One region of the Lysinibacillus sp. CNPSo 3705 genome, then DNA from elsewhere that is predicted to be linked to it. Evidence: predicted binding sites of a transcription regulator. Region 1 holds the regulator's gene; each other region holds the start of a gene.
The links. The regulator LexA, encoded in region 1, represses DNA repair genes until DNA is damaged. The targets are predictions, from matches to a motif close to CGAACATATGTTCG.
Positions count from the first base shown of each region.

Region 2: ruvA (Holliday junction branch migration protein RuvA) is a predicted target of LexA. The motif match lies at 2,446-2,459, and genes of this name have one in related genera.
Region 3: uvrB (excinuclease ABC subunit UvrB) is a predicted target of LexA. The motif match lies at 4,792-4,805, and genes of this name have one in related genera.

Region 1 covers NZ_JAQZSD010000007.1:75,748-83,318, forward strand. Annotated here, with positions in the region: gene PVA17_RS04455 (CPBP family intramembrane glutamic endopeptidase) at 1-606, opposite strand, end outside; gene PVA17_RS04460 (LytTR family DNA-binding domain-containing protein) at 883-1,314, shown strand; gene PVA17_RS04465 (DUF3021 domain-containing protein) at 1,320-1,745, shown strand; gene PVA17_RS04470 (GNAT family N-acetyltransferase) at 1,780-2,292, shown strand; gene PVA17_RS04475 (DJ-1/PfpI family protein) at 2,334-2,699, shown strand; gene PVA17_RS04480 (type 1 glutamine amidotransferase family protein) at 2,692-2,853, shown strand; gene PVA17_RS04485 (YneB family resolvase-like protein) at 2,999-3,676, opposite strand; gene yneA (cell division suppressor protein YneA) at 3,673-3,984, opposite strand; gene lexA (transcriptional repressor LexA) at 4,147-4,764, shown strand; gene PVA17_RS04500 (gamma-glutamyl-gamma-aminobutyrate hydrolase family protein) at 4,941-5,663, opposite strand; gene PVA17_RS04505 (prepilin peptidase) at 5,727-6,479, opposite strand; gene PVA17_RS04510 (potassium transporter) at 6,538-7,263, opposite strand; gene PVA17_RS04515 (PilN domain-containing protein) at 7,260-7,571, opposite strand, start outside.
Region 2 covers NZ_JAQZSD010000008.1:170,591-178,161, forward strand. Annotated here, with positions in the region: gene PVA17_RS05420 (transcription repressor NadR) at 1-166, opposite strand, end outside; gene PVA17_RS05425 (LysM peptidoglycan-binding domain-containing protein) at 307-1,338, shown strand; gene PVA17_RS05430 (phosphotransferase) at 1,409-2,206, shown strand; gene ruvA (Holliday junction branch migration protein RuvA) at 2,503-3,123, shown strand; gene ruvB (Holliday junction branch migration DNA helicase RuvB) at 3,142-4,146, shown strand; gene queA (tRNA preQ1(34) S-adenosylmethionine ribosyltransferase-isomerase QueA) at 4,164-5,207, shown strand; gene tgt (tRNA guanosine(34) transglycosylase Tgt) at 5,262-6,407, shown strand; gene yajC (preprotein translocase subunit YajC) at 6,575-6,835, shown strand; gene PVA17_RS05460 (DUF421 domain-containing protein) at 7,258-7,571, shown strand, end outside.
Region 3 covers NZ_JAQZSD010000032.1:11,119-18,689, reverse strand. Annotated here, with positions in the region: gene secA (preprotein translocase subunit SecA) at 1-1,188, shown strand, start outside; gene PVA17_RS14530 (competence protein ComK) at 1,579-2,124, shown strand; one part of gene prfB (peptide chain release factor 2) at 2,254-2,328, shown strand; one part of gene prfB (peptide chain release factor 2) at 2,330-3,358, shown strand; gene PVA17_RS14520 (competence protein ComK) at 3,583-4,092, opposite strand; gene PVA17_RS14515 (IDEAL domain-containing protein) at 4,318-4,560, shown strand; gene uvrB (excinuclease ABC subunit UvrB) at 4,880-6,859, shown strand; gene uvrA (excinuclease ABC subunit UvrA) at 6,867-7,571, shown strand, end outside.

The sequences.
Region 1 (7,571 bases):
CCATTTTCCAGAAACAGCAGATAACATTAGCCATGGTTCAATAAACATATTAATTAAAATATGAGCTACTATTGGTGCAAAGGTACTTCGTCCAGCTACAATATAAAGCGTTGCGAGAAGACTCCCTAATATTGTGGTACTTATAATAGCAGGTAATGCAAATTTCCAATCCCCTTTTAAAAGTACCCACAAACCGTGAGCAATTCCAAAGAGTATCCCTGAAATTAATATTTGTGCTACGTCTGAAAATGCAATTGTTAATAGGTATTCCATAAGTATATGTCTGAAAACAACTTCTTCTACTATTCCTGTCACAACGGCAGCCCATATTCCAATTACTTTAAGCCAAGAAATAGTAAATAAATGAGCTCTTACAAAAGGTATTGCACTGAGTGTGTATGTAACGTATCCCGTTATGATAAATAGTGTAAAAGTCCAAATAAATATATTCGAAAATACATCCGTCCTAAATCCAATTCCATTTTCAATAAAACCTTCAGGATTATTATAAAACCAAAAAATTATACTAGCTGTTAGCATAGTTGCAATACTTACTAATATCCAACCAGTTTTAGTTCTTTCACTTGAAGTAGTTATTTCATTCATATTAGCCCTAACCTCCTAATAATGAATTCTCAAATAGTCAATTACTCGAAAAATTCATATCCCTATATTGTTTAGATCTCTATTTCATTTGCAGTATATTAAAAGCTTTTAATTTGCCTGAACTCAATATAACGAACGAAATGTACCCCAACAATACGTTCGGAGTAACATGTTGTTATGATTGTGTAAGATGCCTTTTTCGAATAATAACCTGCATTTTCCAAAACGCTGAATATGCTATAATTTTCTTGAGAGGTGATAAAGCTGAAAATAGAGGTGAAAATAGATTCAGAGTATAAAGAGCCACATGTAACAATTTGTACAGCAAAACTTACTCCTACGATACAAGCTGCTATTTCTTTATTACAAAAAGAGAAAGAAGAACAAATTTTAACAGGGCTAGCAAATAATAAAACATATATCATTGATCCAAATTCAATTATTGTTATTCGAACTGAAGGAAGAGAATTAGCTTTATATAATGAAGATAATAATCGTCTCATATTGAATAAACCTTTATATGAATTAGAGAAGCGACTAGGGAATAATTTTATACGGATTTCTAAATCTGCAATTATAAATCTAACAAAAGTTAAAAATATCGAAGCTTCATTTAACGGAACAATGGAAATTGAGCTAGTTTTAGGAATTAAAGAAGTAATTACTCGTAATTATCGAAAGCAATTTAAAAAGCGTTTGGGGGTTTAAGTTAGGTGCATTTTTTTAAAAATGTAGCGTTTGGTGTAAGTATGGGCTGTACAGTTTTTGTTTTTATTAATCTTTTCGGTTCATGGATTTTTGGAGATATTTTTTTCGAAGCTATTACGGCTGGCTTTATACAACAATCCCTTGGTTCAATTATTGTAGGACTCGCTTGTGTATTACCATCGTACATTTATCAAGTAGAACGTTTAACATTTTTACTACAAACAGCTATCCATTTTGCAATTTCTTTAGGTACTTTTATTGTTGTTGCGCTATTTTTAAATTGGCTTCCCACATCATCTATAGGAATAACTTTGTTAATGCTATTCTTTAGTGTTTTGCTATTTACTCTAATTTGGGTGTTATTTTATTTATATAACAAATCAGAAGTAAAAAAAATGAATAAAAAGATTGATGAGCTGATAAATAAATAGAAAATAAAACTAATGTGAAATGAGGAAAAATGAAATGTTTATCAAAACAAACAGACTTTTAATAAGAGAATTTGAGATTCAAGATTGGCAAGCTGTCTATGAATATACTTCGAATCCAAATGTAATGAAGTATATTCCTGAGGGAGTTTTTAATGAGGAAGAAGCTAAAAAGTTCGTATTAGAAAATAGCGGTGAACAGGCAAAATACTTCCCTGTTATTTTAAAAAGCGACAATATTGTCATTGGTCATATTGTTTTTCATCAATATTTTGGTGACCATACATATGAAATTGGCTGGGTATTGAATCCGAACTATTACAATAATGGCTACGCCTCTGAAGCAGCAAAAGCTGTGCTGAATTACGGATTTAAAGAAATGCAACTTCATAGAATTATTGCTACATGCCAACCAGAAAATATCCCATCCTATCGAGTGATGGAGAAAATCGGCATGAGACGCGAAGGTTATTTTAAAAAATGCATACCAAATGGAGATGAGTGGTGGGATGAATATTACTATGCGGTCTTAAAAGAAGAGTGGGCATAAGATGCTTTTAGGGATTATCGATTTCTAGAGGAGAAATTTAGATGAAAAAGACCGCAGTATTATTGTATCCCCAATTTAGTGAATATGAATTGAGTGTAGCATTATCTATATTAATGCAAGGAAATAAACCCGTCATAACTGTTGGATTAAACAGCGAAAAAATTAAAGGGGAATCTGGGTTATCCTGTATGGCAGATACACAAATAAGTGATATTAATCTTGACGAAATCGATAGCTTGATATTACCAGGGTGTATGGATATAGCTTTATTAATACACGAGCAAAAATTAATAGATTTTATTAGTCATGTAAATGCCAAAGGAGCTATCATTGCAAGTATTTCTAGCACGCCATCTCTTTTAGAACAAAAAATATACTGTAGGATTATCTCCAGAAGGTATGGATAAGCTGGGCTTCTTTGATCTTAGTCATCTCTCTGAAGACTTAGTTGTACAAGACGGCAACATCATAACTGCAAGAGGCAAAGGTTTTATACAATTTGGCATTACTGTGGGTAAAGCCCTGCAGCTCTCTTTTGATGAAAATTGGTACAGGGCATAACAAAAAAATCGCTAAAGAGAGGTAGAAATCACTACTTCTCTTATTTTTTTACTATTCATTCTATTTATTGATCGGGTCTAGCCGTCACTTTGGAACTTAACCTTTAAAAATTAAAAAATCAGCGGGACGATAAAAACCCCACTGATTAATACGTTACTTTATTTTGCCCGCTTCCCTCTTGATGTTCCCGATATCTCCTATGGACTGTAGCTTTGCTTACTTCAAAGCCTAAACCTCTAAGCGTCATGGCGATTTCCTCAAAGGTGAAGCCTCGATTACGTAGGTTGACAATTTCGTCTATAGGAACATCCTTACGTTCTTGACCATTTGGATTTCCACGGTTAGATAAATTGTTTTCAGGGCGATAGCCATTTTCAACGGCACGACGCATGCCACGCCGTATTTTAGCATTATGGATTCTACGCTGGTACTCCTCTACGATTGCTAAAATTTCTAAGAGCATCGTATCCATTTCATTTAATTGTATAGGTCCCTCGTCTCGCATAGAAAAAACATTAGTTTCAGTTTTCTGCAATAAATGTAATACTGCCATTCGAGCATTTCCACGTCCTAAGCGTGTTTCATCCTGTACAAATAATGCTTCTATTTCTTTTTCTTTAATGAAATCAAGCATTTCTAGTAAACCTTCACGTTCCACATCATAACCACTATGCTTGTCCTTAAAAACATGCTTAACTTCGTAGCCCTGTTCTTTAGCATAGCGCATCAACTCCTCCTGCTGACGCTCTAACGAGGAACTTTGTGTCTCTTTTTCTGTACTCACACGGCAATAGACAATGGCCGATTGTTGATTCATTTTCATTTGTCGTTTCTCGCAATTTCAATTGAATTTATAGGGGATGGGTCACCCACTACTGGAATCACTAGGGATTTACCTGCAATAATTTGTGCGTTCGATAATTCATTTTCTGTTTTCACAAGCTTAATCCATTCATCCGTTTTCATTTTACCACGGTATTGATCGGCTAACGACCATAAGCTATCACCATGTGCGATTTCAATTTCTGTGTACGTTACATCGCCTGGGTCTGTTATAAAAAGGTATGCCGCAAAAAGCAAACAAGCTCCTAATAAAGTTGTAATATGTGGATTTTTCTTTAACCAGTTCATGTTTAAAACCCCTTTTCCAGAATGTTTGTTCGGAATATATGTTCTCATATTAATACGAACAAACGTTTTTGTCAAACACTTTTCGAACCTATGTTTGCTTAAGTGTTCGCATTCTGTTATACTACTAATTAGTAAAATGATTAAAAAAAGAGGTGAGCAATTATGAAAAAAGTTTCGAAAAGACAAGAGGCCATATTAGAGTTCATTAAAGAAGAAGTACGAGCAAAGGGGTATCCACCATCTGTACGTGAGATTGGGGAGGCAGTTGGACTTGCTTCAAGCTCAACAGTTCATGGGCATTTAGCTCGTTTAGAACAAAAAGGCTTGATTCGACGCGATCCAACTAAACCACGTGCTATTGAAATTTTAGAGCCAGAGGATTCTATCCAAAAGCAACATGTTATTCATGTCCCATTAGTTGGGAAGGTTACTGCAGGTTCTCCAATAACTGCTGTTGAAAATATCGATGAATATTTCCCACTCCCAGATATTTATGGTACAAGTGAAGATCAATTATTTATGCTTGAAATTATGGGTGAATCAATGATTGAAGCTGGCATTTTAGACGGAGATTTAGTTATTGTTAAACAAAAAGCAACAGCTGATAATGGTGATATTGTCGTAGCAATGACTGAAGAGAATGAAGCAACTGTAAAGCGTTTCTTTAAGGAAAAAAGTCATTTTCGTTTACAGCCTGAAAACTCAACAATGGAGCCAATTATCGTAGATCAAGTTTCTATTTTAGGGCATGTTGTAGGTCTATATCGTCGTGTACATTAAAAGTATCTCAATATTAAAGTATAAAAGGAGGTTATTATGTTCACAAATGGGCATATACCTCTTTTTCTTATCTTTTAAGTGTTATTTTAATCACCTAAAAAAGAACCCACTTGAAAATGGATTCCTTATACCTAGCAATGTATTCATGTTCATCACCAAGGATATCTTAGTAAAGTTTATGCCTCTACCTTAAATTTCAAACTTGCCTTTACAAATGCAGCAAATAGTTTCTTTGATACTTCATCTCCTGCAATAGCTAACTCTTCAGGATGCCATTGAACTGCTAAACAAAATGGTAAATCATCATGCACTACCGCTTCAACGATACCATCACTTGATTTTGCTACCACTTTCAACTTTTCTGCTACTACATTTATTGCCTGATGATGAAATGAATTCACAGCAATTTTTTCTTCCTCAATAATCGCTTCTAATAATGTATCAGGTGATAGGTTAACATAATGTGTTGTAACACCCCTTGCTGCTTGTTGCACATGCTTTATTAATTTTTTACTATGATACTCACTTTCAATATCCTGATAGACTGTGCCTCCAAATGCAACATTTAGTATTTGAAGCCCTCGACAAATTCCGAGAATCGGCATTTTCCGAATAGAGGCTGCATGAATTAAAGCAAGCTCCACTGCATCTCGTTCAGGATGAACCTTCCCTAATTTTGGTGTAGGTTCTGCGTCAAAGAGGAATGGATGTACATCATAGCCACCCGATAGTAATAATCCGTCCGTTAACGATAAAATTTGTGCTACATCCTCTTCAACGCCAATTGGAATTATTAGTGGAACTCCCCCTGCTTCCATTATACTTTTGCTATAAGCAGCATTTAATCTTGAGGACAAATCATCCTCCGCAAAAGCCGTTATTCCGATAATTGGTTTCATCCTATCCCCTCCATGATCTTTAGCTTGCATTCACTGCCTGTGAAAGAATCCGTCAATGATTACTTACCAAAACCCAAGATACCAATTCATCAACGCATCCCCATAGAAATAGATGATAATAGCTGCGAGAGCAATAGAAGGTCCGAATGGTATAGGCGTTTTCCTTCCCTGTCCACGTATCTTCAATACAATGATGCCAACAATCATGCCAATTACTGCCGCTACAAAAAGCGTCAAAATAGTATGTATTGTCCCGAGTACGAGACCAAGTAAAAAGAATAATTTAATATCGCCACCACCCATTCCACCTCTTGATAGAACAGCTATACAATATAATATGCCAAAACCTACGACAGCACCAACTATACTATCCCACCAAGGAGACAATGGAGAGATCACGCGTCCAAAAACTAGCAATGGTAAAAAGAATAATAGCACCTTATCGGGAATAAGCATATACGCAAAATCCGATACAACAATAATGACTACTAATGAAATTAATAATAGCGCCACAAAAAATTCTGCACTAAAGCCTAATTGCCAATAAGCAAAAGCAAATAATAGGCCTGTAATAAGTTCCATCAGTGGATAAATCCAAGAAATTTTTTGCCCACAGCTACGGCATTTTCCACCTAAAAATAAATAAGACAAAACAGGCACCAAATCAAGCGCCGTCAACTGTCTCTTACAAGAAGTGCAATGCGAGGGTGGGCGCACAATGGACTCCTTCATAGGCACACGTAAGCCAACTACATTAAAAAATGAGCCAAGAACGAGCCCAAATAGTAAAACTGTAATGGTATAAGCGATTTCCATTTTTATGTCCTCCTATACTAATAGACGCCCATACACTTAAGTATGCGCGCCATCTAGATTATTGTTGTCCTTCATAATAGAACGTCGTTACTTGTATAGTTGCTTTTAAGGTTGTATCAGCGTCTTCCTTGAATTTCGCTTCTTCACCAGTTAATGTGAAATCGATCGCATCAATTTTCATCACACGATCAATTTTTTCAATTTCTTTTATAAACTCAACCATTGCTTTATTATCCAATGCGACAACTTCAATATCAAATGTTACGAGTTTTAATTCCTTCGGTAAGGAGTCTTTATTGAGAGTAGCAGTTGGTATTTTATCTTTCACTTCAGGTGTTTCATCATTCTTAGCAACAGCTTGTTCATCCGCTTCAGTTGCAGATTGCTGTGTATCAGCCTGTTCCTCAGAATTTGTCGAGTTAGGATCTGTAATAGCTGACTCCATTACGAGCGAATCATAATTATTAAAGTCCATAGCTTCTACCCGCGTGCCCGTCACCACTTCAATCTCTTCAATATTTCGAATTACTTCGTCAATCGCTCGAGTTTGAGGTACTTTTTTACGTAATGTTAAGTTACTTGTACGATTAGATTTACCGTTCTTTTCAATTAAAGCAATCTGCTCCTGAATTGTAGAAATTTCTTGTTGAACGGTGTTAATGGAGCTTTCTTTCGCATCCACTTCTTCTAATTTAGGTGTTACTATATAGTAATAAAGCGCAAATAAAATGGCTGCAATTAAAGCTGTTAAGATAAGAATCGTTGAATTTTTACTACTTGTCATGATTCTCTACCTCCAGCGAGAAATTTAAAATCAATTCCTAATGTAATAGTTGCCGAATAACGTGGTACTTCCTTAAACTTGCTCTTAGCACTTTTTTCCTCTTGGTTCCCAATAGCAACATCAAAATTAGAAATAGTATCAACCTGTATATCATTGAAATAGGGGCTTGCAGTTAGCTTTTCTAAATAAGATGATATAGCTGACATCGTTTCAAAATCAGCCGTAACTTCTACATTTTTTTCACCAAATACATAGTTCCTTAAATACGTTTGCTCTGGTAATAATACTTGCGTTTCATCCATTAAAGG
Region 2 (7,571 bases), on a different contig from region 1:
CAATAATAGGTTCATTTCTAGCCTTTAATAATGTCATATCATTGACAATGACTTGTCTAGAAACATTAGCGAATTTAGCTAGGTCCGTCCCTGTTATAGGTGCTGCACTTTTTTTTAGTTGTGCTAGGAGTTGCAGTCGGCGTTCTTCGCCTAACATTTTTTTCATAAGAGATCACCTCTGCTTGTAATAAAGGAAGCAGTTTTCCTTAAAACTAGTGTACCATGAAGCATTTCCAACTGCGTGAAATTTTTGTATCCAAATGAAACATTGAACATATGATACGAAGAGAGGAAGGGAGGAAAAAATTGCGTATTCATATTGTCCAAAAGGGAGACACGTTGTGGAAGATTGCGAAAGAGTACGGAGTTTCGTTTGAAGATTTAAAGCGGCTGAATGCCCATCTTGCTAATCCAGATTATATTGTACCGGGCATGGAAATTATCCTACCTGAAAAAATACACAAAGAACCACATAGAGAACATCATCGAGAAACAGATTGGGGAATGCATAGGGAAGGACATAGGGAAGGACATAGAGAGGGTGGACATAGAGAAGGCCAGAGAGAATCCCATAGGGAGGGGCATAAGGAGCACATGCACAAAGAGCATATGCACAAGGAGTCACCTACAAGGCACGTTAAAGAAAAAGAGGTGCAAAGACCAACGCCACCACCAATTATTGTACCACCGCCACCAATGCCAGAACCACAGATGATTCCAATTCCTTATCCAATGCCAATGCCGATGCCTCAGCCAGCGCCTGTTGAGCTTAGCTGGAATCAAAACGTTGTCATGCCAAGTGTAGAGCAAAATGTTTCTCCAATTCAAATACAACCACAGCCCGTAGCCCAACCGGAGGCGCCACCACCAGCACCAATGCCGCAACCGATTTTTATCATGCCACAAATGCCTGCAGTACCACATTGTGCAAGCTGCCATCAGCCAGTGCATCATCATATGTATTGGCCGATGCCGATGCCAATGCCAATGCCTATGGAACCGCAAGTTGAGGCGTATACAATGCCAGAGCAACCATCATGTGAAACGGGATGCGAAAAAGTTGCTGGGGCGGGAGATTTCTTAGAATCTAGTACATCTCCATTCTTCCCTATGAGCCCTGAATATCAGCAAATGCCGGAAATGGAACAGCCATGTGGTTGTCACGCACAACCAGCCATGATGCCGACGTGGCAAATGGACCAATGTTACTGTCCACCGCCATGTCCACCACCATGCCCAATGCCATGTCCATCACATTGCCATATGCCACATTCTTCGGTAGGACCATGGATGTCACCGCATTTTTCTCCAGGCGGGATGACGCCTTATCGATGGTGAAAAAGCGTATATCATTGAAGAAGTAAAACCTAATATTTGGAAGTATAAATATCAATCCAAAAATTATTTTGTGAAACGAGCAAAGCAGATAGAGATAGCGGAAAAGGTAAGGGCTATACATCGACGACTTGGACATTTGGAGCCATCGCTAATCTTACCTTTAATGAAAAGTGAAGATGAGTATTTAATCGTGCAAGATTGGCAAGAAGGAAGTCATAGTGCTAATTTTGCACATCTAAAGGATCGGAAGGAATCACTAAAGCTCTTAAATACATTACATGATACACATAAAAAAATTGCTTGGCAGCGGGTGCCAGGTTTGCACACCTATTCACAGCTTTTAAAATGGCAAATGCGTCATATGCGTTTTAAAAGCAGACGGAATGAATTTCGTGCATTTTTAACAAAAGAAGAAATCAATCAAATTTTACATTATAGTGAGAAATCGTTACAGCTAATCGCTCAGGAAGATGTACCTGAAAAAGAAATAACGCTTTTACATGGAGATGTCGTCCATCATAATTTTTTATGGTGCTCAGATGGGGAATTACGTTTAATTGATTTTGATTTGGCTCACCTAGGGGAAGCAGATGATGAATACATTTTATGGTTACATCGTGTATTGCCTGCCGTAGATTATGACCTTGGTAAAATATTTGCTGAGCTACCAGAGTTGAAACGATTAGATAAAAAAAAGCTACATCGTTTAAAATATCCAAATGAGCTATTACGTGAATGGCTTTTTGCAGTGGATTTACCATTGAACCAACAACTGTTATTTTTAGATTATTTAGTGCCATTTACAAAACGGGCGCTCACATATTGGCCAAAACTGTGGTACGATATTGATAAAATGATAAAGAAATGACCGTCTTTTGGCGGTCATTTTTGTTATGTGAACGACTACATGTGTTGTTTCTAAATATTAAGGAAATTATAGGTTTTTAATCGTGGATAACCTAGAGCATAGTTTTCGTCTAGGCTAAAGCGCTACATCCTCGAGGTCGCTTCGATCCCTCGGGCAAAAGTGGTGGATCGCTTACTTTTGCTTCGGGCTCTCCAGCGCTTGTCAGATGTAAACAAGCGCTTTAGCGCATTTGTTATAGTCGAGCATTCGTTCGTAATATGCTATAATCGAAGACGATGATTGTGAGGGATTATAGAATGTATGATTATTTAAAAGGACAAGTAAAGCGTATAACTCCTGAGTATATCGTCCTTGAACAACAAGGGATTGGCTGGCAGCTAAATACACCAAATCCATTTGCGTTCCGGACATCGGCTCTTGAACAACAAATTTTTGTTCACTTGCATGTACGTGAGGATGCACAAGTGTTATATGGCTTTCCAAATTTAGATCAGCGAGAACTGTTTCGTAAACTTATTTTAGTGTCAGGAATTGGACCGAAGGGTGCACTTGCTATTTTAGCTACTGGGAACCCGCAACAGGTTATCAGTGCCATTGAACGAGAAGATGAATCATTTTTAGTAAAGTTTCCCGGTGTGGGTAAGAAAACGGCACGTCAAATGATTTTAGATTTAAAAGGTAAACTTGGCGGATTGTTGGAGACTATTGAGCTACCAAGTACAGAAGATGAGCTACCGTTATTTGGTGTGAATCCATATAAACATGAGCTTGAAGAAGCTATTCTTGCCTTAATGGCACTTGGTTATTCTGAAAAAGAATTAGAAAAAATACGTCCACAGCTCGAAGAAAATGACAAACTTGAAACAACAGATGCATTTATGAAACAAGCTTTACAATTGCTATTAAAGTTAAAATAGTGAAAGGGGGGGAAGTACATGCCTGAACGTATGATTGCTAGTGAGGCAGGTAGCTATGATGAACAGTTTGAATTATCTTTACGGCCACAAAGATTAGCACAATATATTGGTCAACATAAGGTCAAGGAGAATTTACAAATTTTCATTGAAGCAGCAAAGCTTCGTCAGGAAAGTTTAGATCATGTGCTGCTATATGGACCGCCTGGACTTGGTAAAACTACATTAGCTGCTGTTATTGCTAATGAAATGAATGTCAATGTACGCATGACTAGCGGCCCTGCGATCGAACGTCCTGGAGATTTAGCAGCTATTTTAAGCTCACTGGAACCAGGGGACGTGCTATTTATCGATGAAATTCATCGCCTGCCTCGTGCCATAGAAGAGGTGCTTTATCCTGCGATGGAGGATTTTTGTTTAGATATTGTCGTTGGTAAAGGCCCCGAAGCGCGTTCTGTTCGACTTGATTTACCGCCATTTACACTCGTCGGTGCAACAACAAGAGCTGGCGCATTATCAGCACCTTTAAGAGATCGCTTTGGCGTGTTGTTGAGGTTAGAGTATTATGATAATACGTCACTTGCAGAAATTGTTGTACGTAGTGCGCATTTATTTGATGTTGAGATTGAGCAAGTAGCAGCACTTGAAATGGCGACACGCTCACGTGGTACACCCCGTATTGCTAACCGTTTGCTAAAACGAGTGCGAGATTATGCACAGGTGCTCGGAGATGGTATGATAACGGAGGGACTTGCTAAGCAAGCGCTCGAGCTATTACAAGTCGATCCTAGAGGGCTTGACCATATTGACCATAAACTTGTGACCAATATGATTGAGCGCTTCCGTGGTGGCCCTGTAGGCTTAGATACGCTGGCAGCATCTATAGGCGAGGAACGAGTAACGATAGAAGATGTGTATGAGCCATATTTGATGCAAATTGGCTTTATACAGCGTACGCCACGTGGACGTGTGGCAACACATTCAGCCTACGAACATTTTGGATATGAATATCCCCAACAAACCTAGAAGAAGGAAGTATTTTCATGCGTGTAGAAGATTTTGATTTTGAATTGCCAGAAGAGCTTATTGCACAAACACCACTTTTGGACCGTACAGCTAGTCGTTTAATGGTAGTGACGCCAGGCTCAAAAAATGTAGAGCATCATCATTTTGCTCATATATTAGATGAACTACAAGCAGGAGACTGCCTTGTGTTAAATGATACAAGGGTCTTACCAGCGCGTTTAATGGGTGTTAAAGAGGAAACGGGTGCTCATATAGAAGTACTGCTATTAAAGCAAATGGCAGGTACGGATGAATGGGAAACACTTGTTAAACCAGCCAAACGTGTAAAAGTCGGCACAGTTGTAACATTTGGAGATGGCTTACTGACAGCTACTTGTACAGGAGAGCTTGAGCATGGTGGGCGTACATTTGAGTTTAAATATAATGGGATTTTTTATGAAATTTTAGAGCAACTTGGTGAGATGCCACTACCTCCATATATTCGTGAAAAATTAGAGGACAAGGATCGTTACCAAACGGTTTATGCAAAAGAGCGTGGCTCAGCGGCAGCACCAACTGCAGGCTTGCATTTTACAGAAGAATTATTAGAGCAAGTAAAAGCAAAAGGGGTCGAAGTTGTATTTATCACTTTACATGTGGGACTTGGAACTTTCCGTCCTGTAAGCGTAGATTCAATTGAAAATCACGAAATGCATGCTGAATTTTATAGTGTAACGGAAGAAACCGCATCTATCATAAATCGAGTAAAAAGTAATGGTGGAAAAGTGATAGCAGTTGGTACTACCTCTACACGTACACTAGAAACTATCGGCTCTAAATATAAAGGCGAAGTACGAGCAGAACAAGGTTGGACGTCTATTTTCATTTATCCGGGATATGAATTTACTATTGTAGATGGTTTAATCACAAACTTCCATTTACCAAAGTCTACCCTTGTAATGCTTGTTAGTACGCTTGCAACAAGAGAAACCATTTTAAGTGCATATCATCAAGCTGTAGAAGAAAAGTATCGTTTCTTTAGCTTTGGTGATGCTATGTTTATTCGTCCAAAGGGAGAATAAAGAAAAAATCGGAGTACTGTTTTTACTTTAGATAAGAGAGGAATTTTTATAATTATGACACAACCAGCAATTCGTTATGAGCTACTTCATACTTGTAAGCAAACAGGAGCACGCCTTGGCATCGTGCATACACCACATGGCTCTTTTGAAACGCCAGCTTTTATGCCTGTTGGTACACAAGCAACTGTTAAAACAATGTCACCTGAGGAATTAAAAGACATGAATGCAGGTATTATTCTGTCAAATACGTATCATTTATGGCTACGACCAGGTAATGATATTGTTAAGGAAGCGGGTGGCTTGCATAAATTTATGAACTGGGATCGCCCGATTTTAACAGATTCAGGTGGTTTCCAAGTGTTCTCACTTAGTCAATTCCGTAAAATCGAAGAAGAAGGAGTTCATTTCCGCAATCATTTGAATGGGGACAAATTGTTTTTAAGCCCAGAAAAGGCGATGGAAATTCAAAATGATTTAGGCTCAGATATTATGATGGCTTTTGATGAATGTCCACCTTACCCTGCGACATATGACTATATGCTGCAATCAGTAGACCGTACAACTCGTTGGGCTAAACGTTGTAAAGAAGCACATAAACGTCCAGAAGACCAAGGTCTATTCGGAATTATTCAAGGGGGAGAATTCGAGGAGTTACGTCGTCGTTCTGCGGAAGCATTAGTAGAGCTAGATTTCCCAGGTTATGCAATTGGGGGGCTATCTGTTGGTGAACCTAAGGATGTTATGAACCGAGTATTAGAGTTTACAACACCGTTAATGCCAACGAATAAACCACGTTATTTAATGGGTGTCGGTTCACCTGATTCATTAATTGATGGTGCTATTCGTGGTATTGATATGTTTGACTGTGTATTACCAACACGTATTGCCCGTAATGGCACATTAATGACATCTGAAGGTCGTTTAGTTGTTAAAAATGCAAAATATGCACGTGATTTCGGACCGATTGATCCTAACTGTGATTGCTATACATGTAAAAACTATTCACGCGCATATATTCGTCATCTAATCCGTACAGAAGAAACGTTTGGTATCCGTTTAACGACTTATCATAACTTACACTTCCTGTTGAAGCTAATGGAACAAGTACGTGAGGCAATACGTGAGGACCGTCTGGGTGATTTCCGAGAAGAATTTTTCGAGAAATACGGCTTTAATGGACCAAACGCGAAGAACTTCTAATATTAGTAAAAAGACATGTAAATTTGTGTGAAATGTGAATAATTCTAGCAAAAAAATGTCTATCTTAGAAAAAATATTAGTAATGTAGAAAAAATTTGGGCTTGTCCGTCGCTTTTTTATGGTGGAATAGTCTATACTAAATAAGAATTGGAAAGGGGGCAAGAATCATGGAACAATATTCTGGCTTAATCATGATTTTAATCATGTTCGTTGCAATGTGGTTTATTTTAATCCGCCCTGCTAAAAAGAGACAGCAGGAAACACAAAATATGCAGAGTAATTTGCAACGTGGAGATAAAGTTATTACAATCGGTGGCTTACATGGTGAGGTTGACTCAATTGAGGACACAACTATAACATTAAAAATCGCAGACAATGTGCGCGTAAAATTTGATCGTCAGGCAATCGGACGTATTGTAAATAACTAATATATACCTTCATTCAGTAGAAAATGTCCGCATCATAAAATGAAATGAATACGGTAGAGATTTCTTTGCCGTGGGCAAACCAAAACCTACTAAAATAAAGGAACTCAGTCTAAGAACGTCACGTCTTGTGGCAAGTTATTTGTGCGACAGCGACGGAACACCGACTGAGTAACCAACATCACGTTGATCTAAAGCCTATGGTGGATGTCACGGATTTTTCCAAGGAATGAATTGTGCCTGCACAATTCAAAATTCAGGCTATTTACGCCAAGGCGAAATTAATCTTAAAGGCGTTGTCCAAAAAGTGGACAACGCCTTACACTATATGTAAAGCTTTGTCAAAATGCAGAATTCATTTTTGACAAGGCTTTTTTGTATAAAAAGTAACGTATACGGTCACCTTATGAATTGGGGGTGACTGCATGGAAGAATATTTTACAATTATTTTTAGAACATGCTTTTTATATGTGTTTATCCTAATAATTTTTCGTTTAATGGGTAAACGTGAGGTCGGCGAATTGTCTGTAATAGATTTAGTCGTATCCATTTTAATGGCTGAGGTTGCTGCATTTGCACTTGATGATTTCGAAAGTCCTTTATTTAAAGTAATTTTACCCATCATCATATTGTTTTTCATTCAAATAATAACGGCATATATTTCACTCAAAAATAAAAGATTCCGTGACCTAGTTGATGGTGATCCTGTATTGCTTATAAGGGATGGTGTCATTTTAGA
Region 3 (7,571 bases), on a different contig from region 1:
TCTGAAATAATTTCGAATTTATTGGATAAACATAAAATCCCACATAACGTCTTAAACGCGAAAAACCATGAGCGTGAAGCTGAAATTATTGCGAATGCAGGTACAAAAGGTGCAGTAACAATTGCAACAAACATGGCTGGCCGTGGTACAGACATTAAGCCTGGTGAAGGTGTAATGGAGCTTGGTGGTTTAGCGGTAATTGGTACGGAGCGTCATGAATCTCGTCGTATCGATAATCAGCTGCGTGGTCGTTCTGGTCGTCAAGGGAACCCAGGGATTACTCAATTCTATCTATCACTAGAAGATGAATTAATGCGTCGTTTTGGCTCCGATAATATGAAGAACATGATGATGAAATTAGGGATGGATGATTCACAGCCATTACAATCTAAAGTTGTTTCAAGAGCAGTAGAATCAGCTCAAAAACGTGTTGAAGGTAATAACTTCGATGCTCGTAAACGCTTATTACAATATGATGATGTGTTACGTCAGCAACGTGAGATTATTTATAAAGAGCGTTACGACGTATTAGAAACAGAAAATATGCGTGTACTTGTTGAGTCTATGATTCAAGAAACGATCGACAACGTTGTCGCAATGTATACGCAAGGTGAGCAAAAAGATTGGCATTTAAAAGCAATTGATGACTTTGTATCAGCAAATCTATTAGATGAAGGCGATCTAAAGGTGGAAGATTTCCAAGGTAAATCCGCAGAAGAGATTAACCAGCTAATTTCAAACGCTGTTCAAACGCGTTATAATGAAAAAGAAGAACAGCTTACACCAGAACGTATGCGTGAATTTGAAAAGGTAATCTTACTTCGCTCAATTGATACAAAGTGGATTGATCATATTGATGCGATGGATCAGCTACGTCAAGGTATCCATCTTCGTGCATATGGTCAAAATGATCCACTTCGTGAGTATCAACAAGAGGGCTTTGCTATGTTTGAGGATATGGTCGCTTCCATTCGCGAAGATGTAGCAAAATATGCGATGAAGGCAGAAATCCATAATAATTTAGAGCGTGAAGAAGTTGCAAAAGGTCAAGCTGTTAATCCGAAAGAGGATGGCGGCTCAGCTCCGAAAAAGCAACCTGTCCGTAAAGCTGAAAATGTCGGGCGTAATGATTTATGTCCATGCGGAAGCGGTAAGAAATTTAAAAACTGCCATGGTGCAGCTCAATAATATTCGAAAAAGATCATTTTAACTGTATGTTAAAATGGTCTTTTTTTCGATGTTTTAGGATCTTTTCACGGATCCGCCTGCTGCTAGCTATACTATAGCAACCGCAAGTTAAGTAGTTTTCAAATCTCAGAAAATTAGAAAAAGAGGTATATGATACTACAACAATAGGTAAATAGTTCAATGAAAAGGGTAATGTTTATAACTTTCTTGTGATTTATTATAAATATGTGAATAGTTGAAAAGTTTTGGGTATTTGAGTCTATTTTTAAATAAAGGGGGGATTTATGGATATAGATTATAATCCTCGAGGAAATACATTGGCGTTTACCAATATATTTATTAGTATTTTTCTCTTTACTAGAAAAACATACAATTTTGAGGAGGATTGACATGCATAATGATGACATTATGAGTAGTAAAACGATGCTGTATATACCGGAGTATGATGCACATGGTAACTTGGGTACACGTGTAATAGAAAGGGATCGCGAATATATATCAAAATTAGCGCCGACAAAATTAATGGATTATAATCTACGTTATTTCGGTTCTAGCTTAAGAGGGGCTTTTGATGGATCGAGAATGATACTTGGAAAGTTGAATAAAAATCCAATAGTTGTTCATGAACAAAGCAATATTGTATGGTTTCCAAGTAAGTCTTATTTACGACGTGACTGTAAATGGTTTGCTGTTCATCATATTCAGGACTATCTAGCTATCGATAAAAAGAATACAAAAGTAATTTTTATGAACGGCTATGAAACTAATGTGGATCTAAGTGTTAGGTCATTTGAAAACAGAATTCAAAGAGCTTTTCTACTAAAATATAAACTGGAAAAACGAACAAAAAATTTATTAGTTCAATATGATCAAAGTAAAGTATTCCAACGTATGGCAAACGATGTTATCTTTGAGGATGAAGCTGAAAAAGACTAAAACGAATGCTGAGGTTGTAAAAAAGTATGTTTTCCGCCGTAAAAACGTTATAATAAAGAGATCGGGGCTTTAATGAAGTATCAGTATTTTAAAAGTTTGCCCCATAAATAACGTTCGGAGGATTTAACAATGATTGAATTAGCAGATGTACGTAACGCGTTAGACACTTCAGCCAAAAAATTGGCGGATTTTAGGGGGTCTCTTTGACTTAGAAAACAAAGAGGCACGTATTCAAGAATTAGATGAAATGATGCTTGAGCCAGGTTTCTGGGATGATCAGCAAGGGGCACAGGTAATCATTAATGAGAGTAATGGCTTAAAGGCAACTGTTAATGAGTATAAAGATTTATTGGAAACATATGAGAACCTAGATATGACGTTAGAGCTATTGCGCGAAGAGCCTGATGAAGAATTGCAGGAGGAGCTAGGCAATGAATTAGTAGAATTCCAGCAAAAAATGGGCGATTTTGAGCTGCAATTACTATTAAGCGGTCCATACGATCAAAATAATGCAATTTTAGAGCTACATCCAGGAGCAGGTGGTACGGAATCTCAGGATTGGGGCTCGATGCTGCTTCGTATGTACACACGCTGGGCGGAAAAACGTGGCTTTAAAGTCGAAACAGTTGATTATCTTCCAGGCGATGAAGCAGGAATTAAATCTGTAACATTGTCCATTAAGGGTCATAATGCTTATGGCTATTTGCAAGCAGAAAAAGGTGTCCATCGTTTAGTACGTATTTCACCGTTTGACTCTTCGGGTCGTCGTCATACATCGTTCGTTTCTTGTGATGTTATGCCTGAATTCGATGACAATATTGAAATTGATATTCGTACAGAGGATTTAAAAATTGATACGTATCGTGCAACAGGTGCAGGTGGTCAGCATATTAATACGACAGATTCAGCTGTTCGTATTACGCACATTCCAACTGGTACTGTCGTACAATGTCAGGCTGAACGCTCACAAATTAAAAACCGTGAAAAAGCAATGACAATGTTAAAAGGGAAACTCTATCAATTAGAGATCGATAAGCAGCAGGCACAGCTAGATGAAATCCGTGGTGAACAGAAGGAAATCGGCTGGGGCTCACAAATTCGTTCCTATGTATTCCATCCATATTCAATGGTGAAAGATCATCGTACAAATGAAGAAACAGGTAATGTAGGAGCTGTGATGGATGGTGATGTTGATCCATTCATTAATGCATATTTACGTTCAAAAATCGGCTAATGAAAGCCCCTCAGAGACACAATAAAATTGTGCTTTGAGGGGTTTTTTAGTTTCTAAATCAATTGTGCATCGGTATAATTGCATCCGGAATCGGCTTTGTGATATCCGCCGGAGGTTTATCAGCGGATGTTGGAACCCCCCTGATAAGTGACTTAAAACCGTATTTATCTCACCCCTGTACCTGTCGCTACGCTTTCGATCAAAAGATATTTTGCTGAAAGAAGTTAAAAAGGTGGATGGTACGGAGCGTCTTGGCTAATCTCCTTGCGTTCATTCATGTAATGTTTATAGAGCATCGATGCATTGACAAATTGCTTGCTGATCGAAGCATATTGAATAGGTAGCTCAATCTGTTTATCATTTTTCAGTGTAACGATACAGCCCGTTTTACTCGCTACAATATTCGAAATGGCGTGAAGTCCAATCCAAATATTGTGGATAGAGTTTGGAGAATAGGTTGGTAGAAAAATACAAGGATAACCATAATCATAAGCAACAACGATTGGAAGCTTATGTTGATTGCCGAAAAAGCGTTTGGCAGAATGTCTTGCTGCTTCATAGGTTGTGCCGAGTGAGATACAAGATTTTCGTAATATATGCATTGGTTTCCGCGTGACGATAAGCTCATTATGCTTATCAATGACTCGTGTGAAAATTTTAGAATCATACTGCACTGGCTGAAGTAAATAGGTGTTGAAAGACATTAAATACCCATTGATGTAGTTTGCCGACATTTATGTAAACCTCCTTTTTCTATTTGTTATTGAAGTGTAGAACATAAAATTGAATTCTGAAAGTATAGACAAAAGGAGAAAACCGTTGATATTTCAAGCTTTTATATAAAGAAATTGCTTGAAATTGCACGAGATTAATAGTAAATCGAAGTGATTTTCAGTTCTTAAGCATTGCATTTTAACGTCAATTTTCTTATAATTTAGAAAAGGATCGAGGTGAGATCGTTGGATAAATATTATTCGTATACAGATTTTCTAAAAGCCGTTGGTCAGTCAAAGAAAGTTGATGAGGCAGAGAAATTATTAAACGAGATTTATTTAGATTTATTTTTAAATCATATCCAGCGTATGCATCGTGAAGAGCAGCTCATGGTTCTGATAGATAGAGCACTCGATGAAAAAGATGAAAATGCATTTCATCTATACGCAGCCGAACTAATAACCTTACACCAAGATGCAAGTGAATAATATGACGAGCCCGCTCTCCGCTTATTGGAGAGCGGGATTTTTTTGCTATTTTTGCGCCATTGATCAGGTTTACCGGTAATAACCCGAGATTCCCTCTAAGGTAATGCATTTACATTTTCCCATGTCGATTAGCTAACATTTGGAAAGGGTAATCTATTGATAAATAGGTTGTCATTAGTACATACGTTCTATCGCAATGACCTTAAAGAGAGCAAACGGAAATTTTTTTTACAAACATTCGTTCGTTAAATGTTCGAAATTTAAATTATGCTATGCTAAAATATATGTATCAAATTGGTAGGAAGGGACGGGGACATGTGTGCAAACATTTGATTTACAAGCGCCATATACGCCTGGTGGAGATCAACCACAGGCAATTGCGGAATTAGTGGAGGGTGTACGTGCAGGTAAACGTCATCAAACGTTGCTCGGTGCAACAGGAACAGGAAAAACGTTTACGATTTCTAATGTCATTCAACAAGTAAAAAAACCGACGCTTATTATGGCACATAATAAAACATTAGCAGGTCAATTATATAGTGAGTTTAAAGAATTCTTCCCTAATAATGCAGTTGAATACTTTGTCAGCTACTATGATTACTTTCAGCCAGAGGCATATGTACCGCAGACGGATACTTACATCGAGAAAGATTCAAGCATTAATGATGAAATTGATAAGTTGCGTCACTCTGCAACATCTGCATTATTCGAGCGTGATGATGTCATTATTATAGCATCCGTGTCCTGTATATATGGTCTAGGTTCTCCAGAAGAATATCGTGAAATGGTCGTATCGGTGCGGACTGGAATGGAAATTGAACGTAATCAGTTGCTTCGAAAACTGGTCGATGTACAGTACGAGCGTAATGATGTGAGTTTTACACGTGGGACGTTTCGGGTACGTGGCGATGTAGTGGAAATATTCCCTGCATCCCGTGATGAGCATTGTATTCGCGTGGAGTTTTTTGGGGACGAGATCGATCGAATTCGTGAGGTAGATGCGTTAACAGGTGAAATATTAGCGGACCGTGATCATGTAGCTATTTTCCCAGCATCCCACTTCGTTACACGAGAAGAAAAAATGCTAAAGGCCATTGAAAATATTGAAAAAGAATTGGAGGAGCGTTTAACTCTTTTACGTGCAGAGGATAAATTGTTAGAGGCACAGCGTTTAGAGCAACGTACTCGCTACGATTTAGAAATGATGCGTGAAATGGGCTTTTGCTCAGGTATCGAAAACTACTCGCGCCATTTAACATTGCGTGAAGCGGGGGCAACTCCATATACGCTACTTGACTATTTTCCTGAGGATTTTTTACTTGTTGTCGATGAAAGTCACGTTACGTTACCACAGGTTAGAGGGATGTATAACGGTGACCAAGCACGTAAAGGTGTGCTAGTTGAGCATGGATTCCGTTTGCCATCAGCACTAGATAACCGCCCTTTACGTTTTGAAGAATATGAGAAACATATACATCAAGCTATTTATGTATCAGCAACACCTGGCCCGTATGAGCTTGAGCATTCTCCTGAAATGGTGCAGCAAATTATTCGTCCAACAGGGCTACTTGACCCACAAATTGACGTCCGTCCTATTGAAGGGCAAATAGATGATTTAATCGATGAGATTCAAGGTCGTATTGCTCGTAATGAACGAGTGCTTGTTACAACATTGACGAAAAAAATGTCAGAGGATTTAACGGCTTATTTGAAGGAAATGGGTTTAAAGGTGGAGTACTTGCATTCCGAGATTAAGACGCTAGAGCGCATTGAGATTATTCGCGAGCTGCGCAAAGGTACTTATGATGTTTTAATCGGCATTAACTTATTGCGAGAAGGGCTAGATATTCCTGAGGTTTCGCTTGTGGCAATTTTAGATGCTGACAAGGAAGGATTTTTACGTTCAGAGCGCTCACTCATTCAAACAATTGGACGTGCTGCACGTAATGCCAATGGTCATGTCATTATGTACGCAGATAATATGACAGATTCGATGAAAAAGGCGATTGAGGAAACGAAGCGTCGTCGAACACTGCAAATGGCCTATAACGAAGAGCACGGCATTACACCGAAAACGATTGTTAAGAAAATTCCTGATGTTATTCGTGCGACACAGGTGGCAGAGGAAGAAGAGTCTTATGTAACGAAGGCAACAAAAGGTAAGAAGCTGACGAAGGCGGAAAGAGAGCAATTACTTGCAACGCTGGAAGTAGAAATGAAGGAAGCGGCAAAAGCACTCGATTTCGAACGTGCTGCTGAGCTGCGCGATACAATATTTGAATTGAAGGTAGAAGGGTGAATGGCTTGTGAAAAATACTGAAATTGTCGTGCAAGGTGCACGCGCTCATAATTTAAAAAATATCAATGTCACAATTCCACGCGATCAATTAGTCGTGCTAACAGGGTTATCGGGCTCAGGGAAATCATCATTAGCGTTCGATACGATTTATGCCGAGGGCCAACGTCGTTATGTTGAATCCCTTTCAGCTTATGCTCGTCAATTCCTTGGTCAAATGGATAAACCAGATGTCGATGCGATAGAGGGATTATCTCCTGCTATTTCAATCGATCAAAAAACGACGAGCCGTAACCCACGTTCTACAGTTGGGACAGTAACAGAAATCTATGATTATTTACGTTTGCTATTTGCGCGCATCGGTAAACCTATTTGTCCAAATCATGGTATTGAAATTACGTCCCAAACGATTGAGCAAATGGTCGATCGTTTAGTAACTTATCCGGAAAGAACGAAAATGCAGTTGCTTGCTCCGATGGTATCAGGGCGTAAGGGAACGCACGTAAAGCTACTGGAAGATTTAAAAAAGCAAGGCTTTGTTCGGGTACGTATCGACGGTGAGCTACGTGATTTAGATGATGCTATTGAACTTGATAAAAACAAAAAGCACTCAATAGAAGTAGTCATCGATCGTGTTGTGATGAAGGAAGGTGTCGCGGCACGTCTTAGTGATTCTTTAGAGACAGCATTACGTTTGGCAGATGGGCGTGTACTT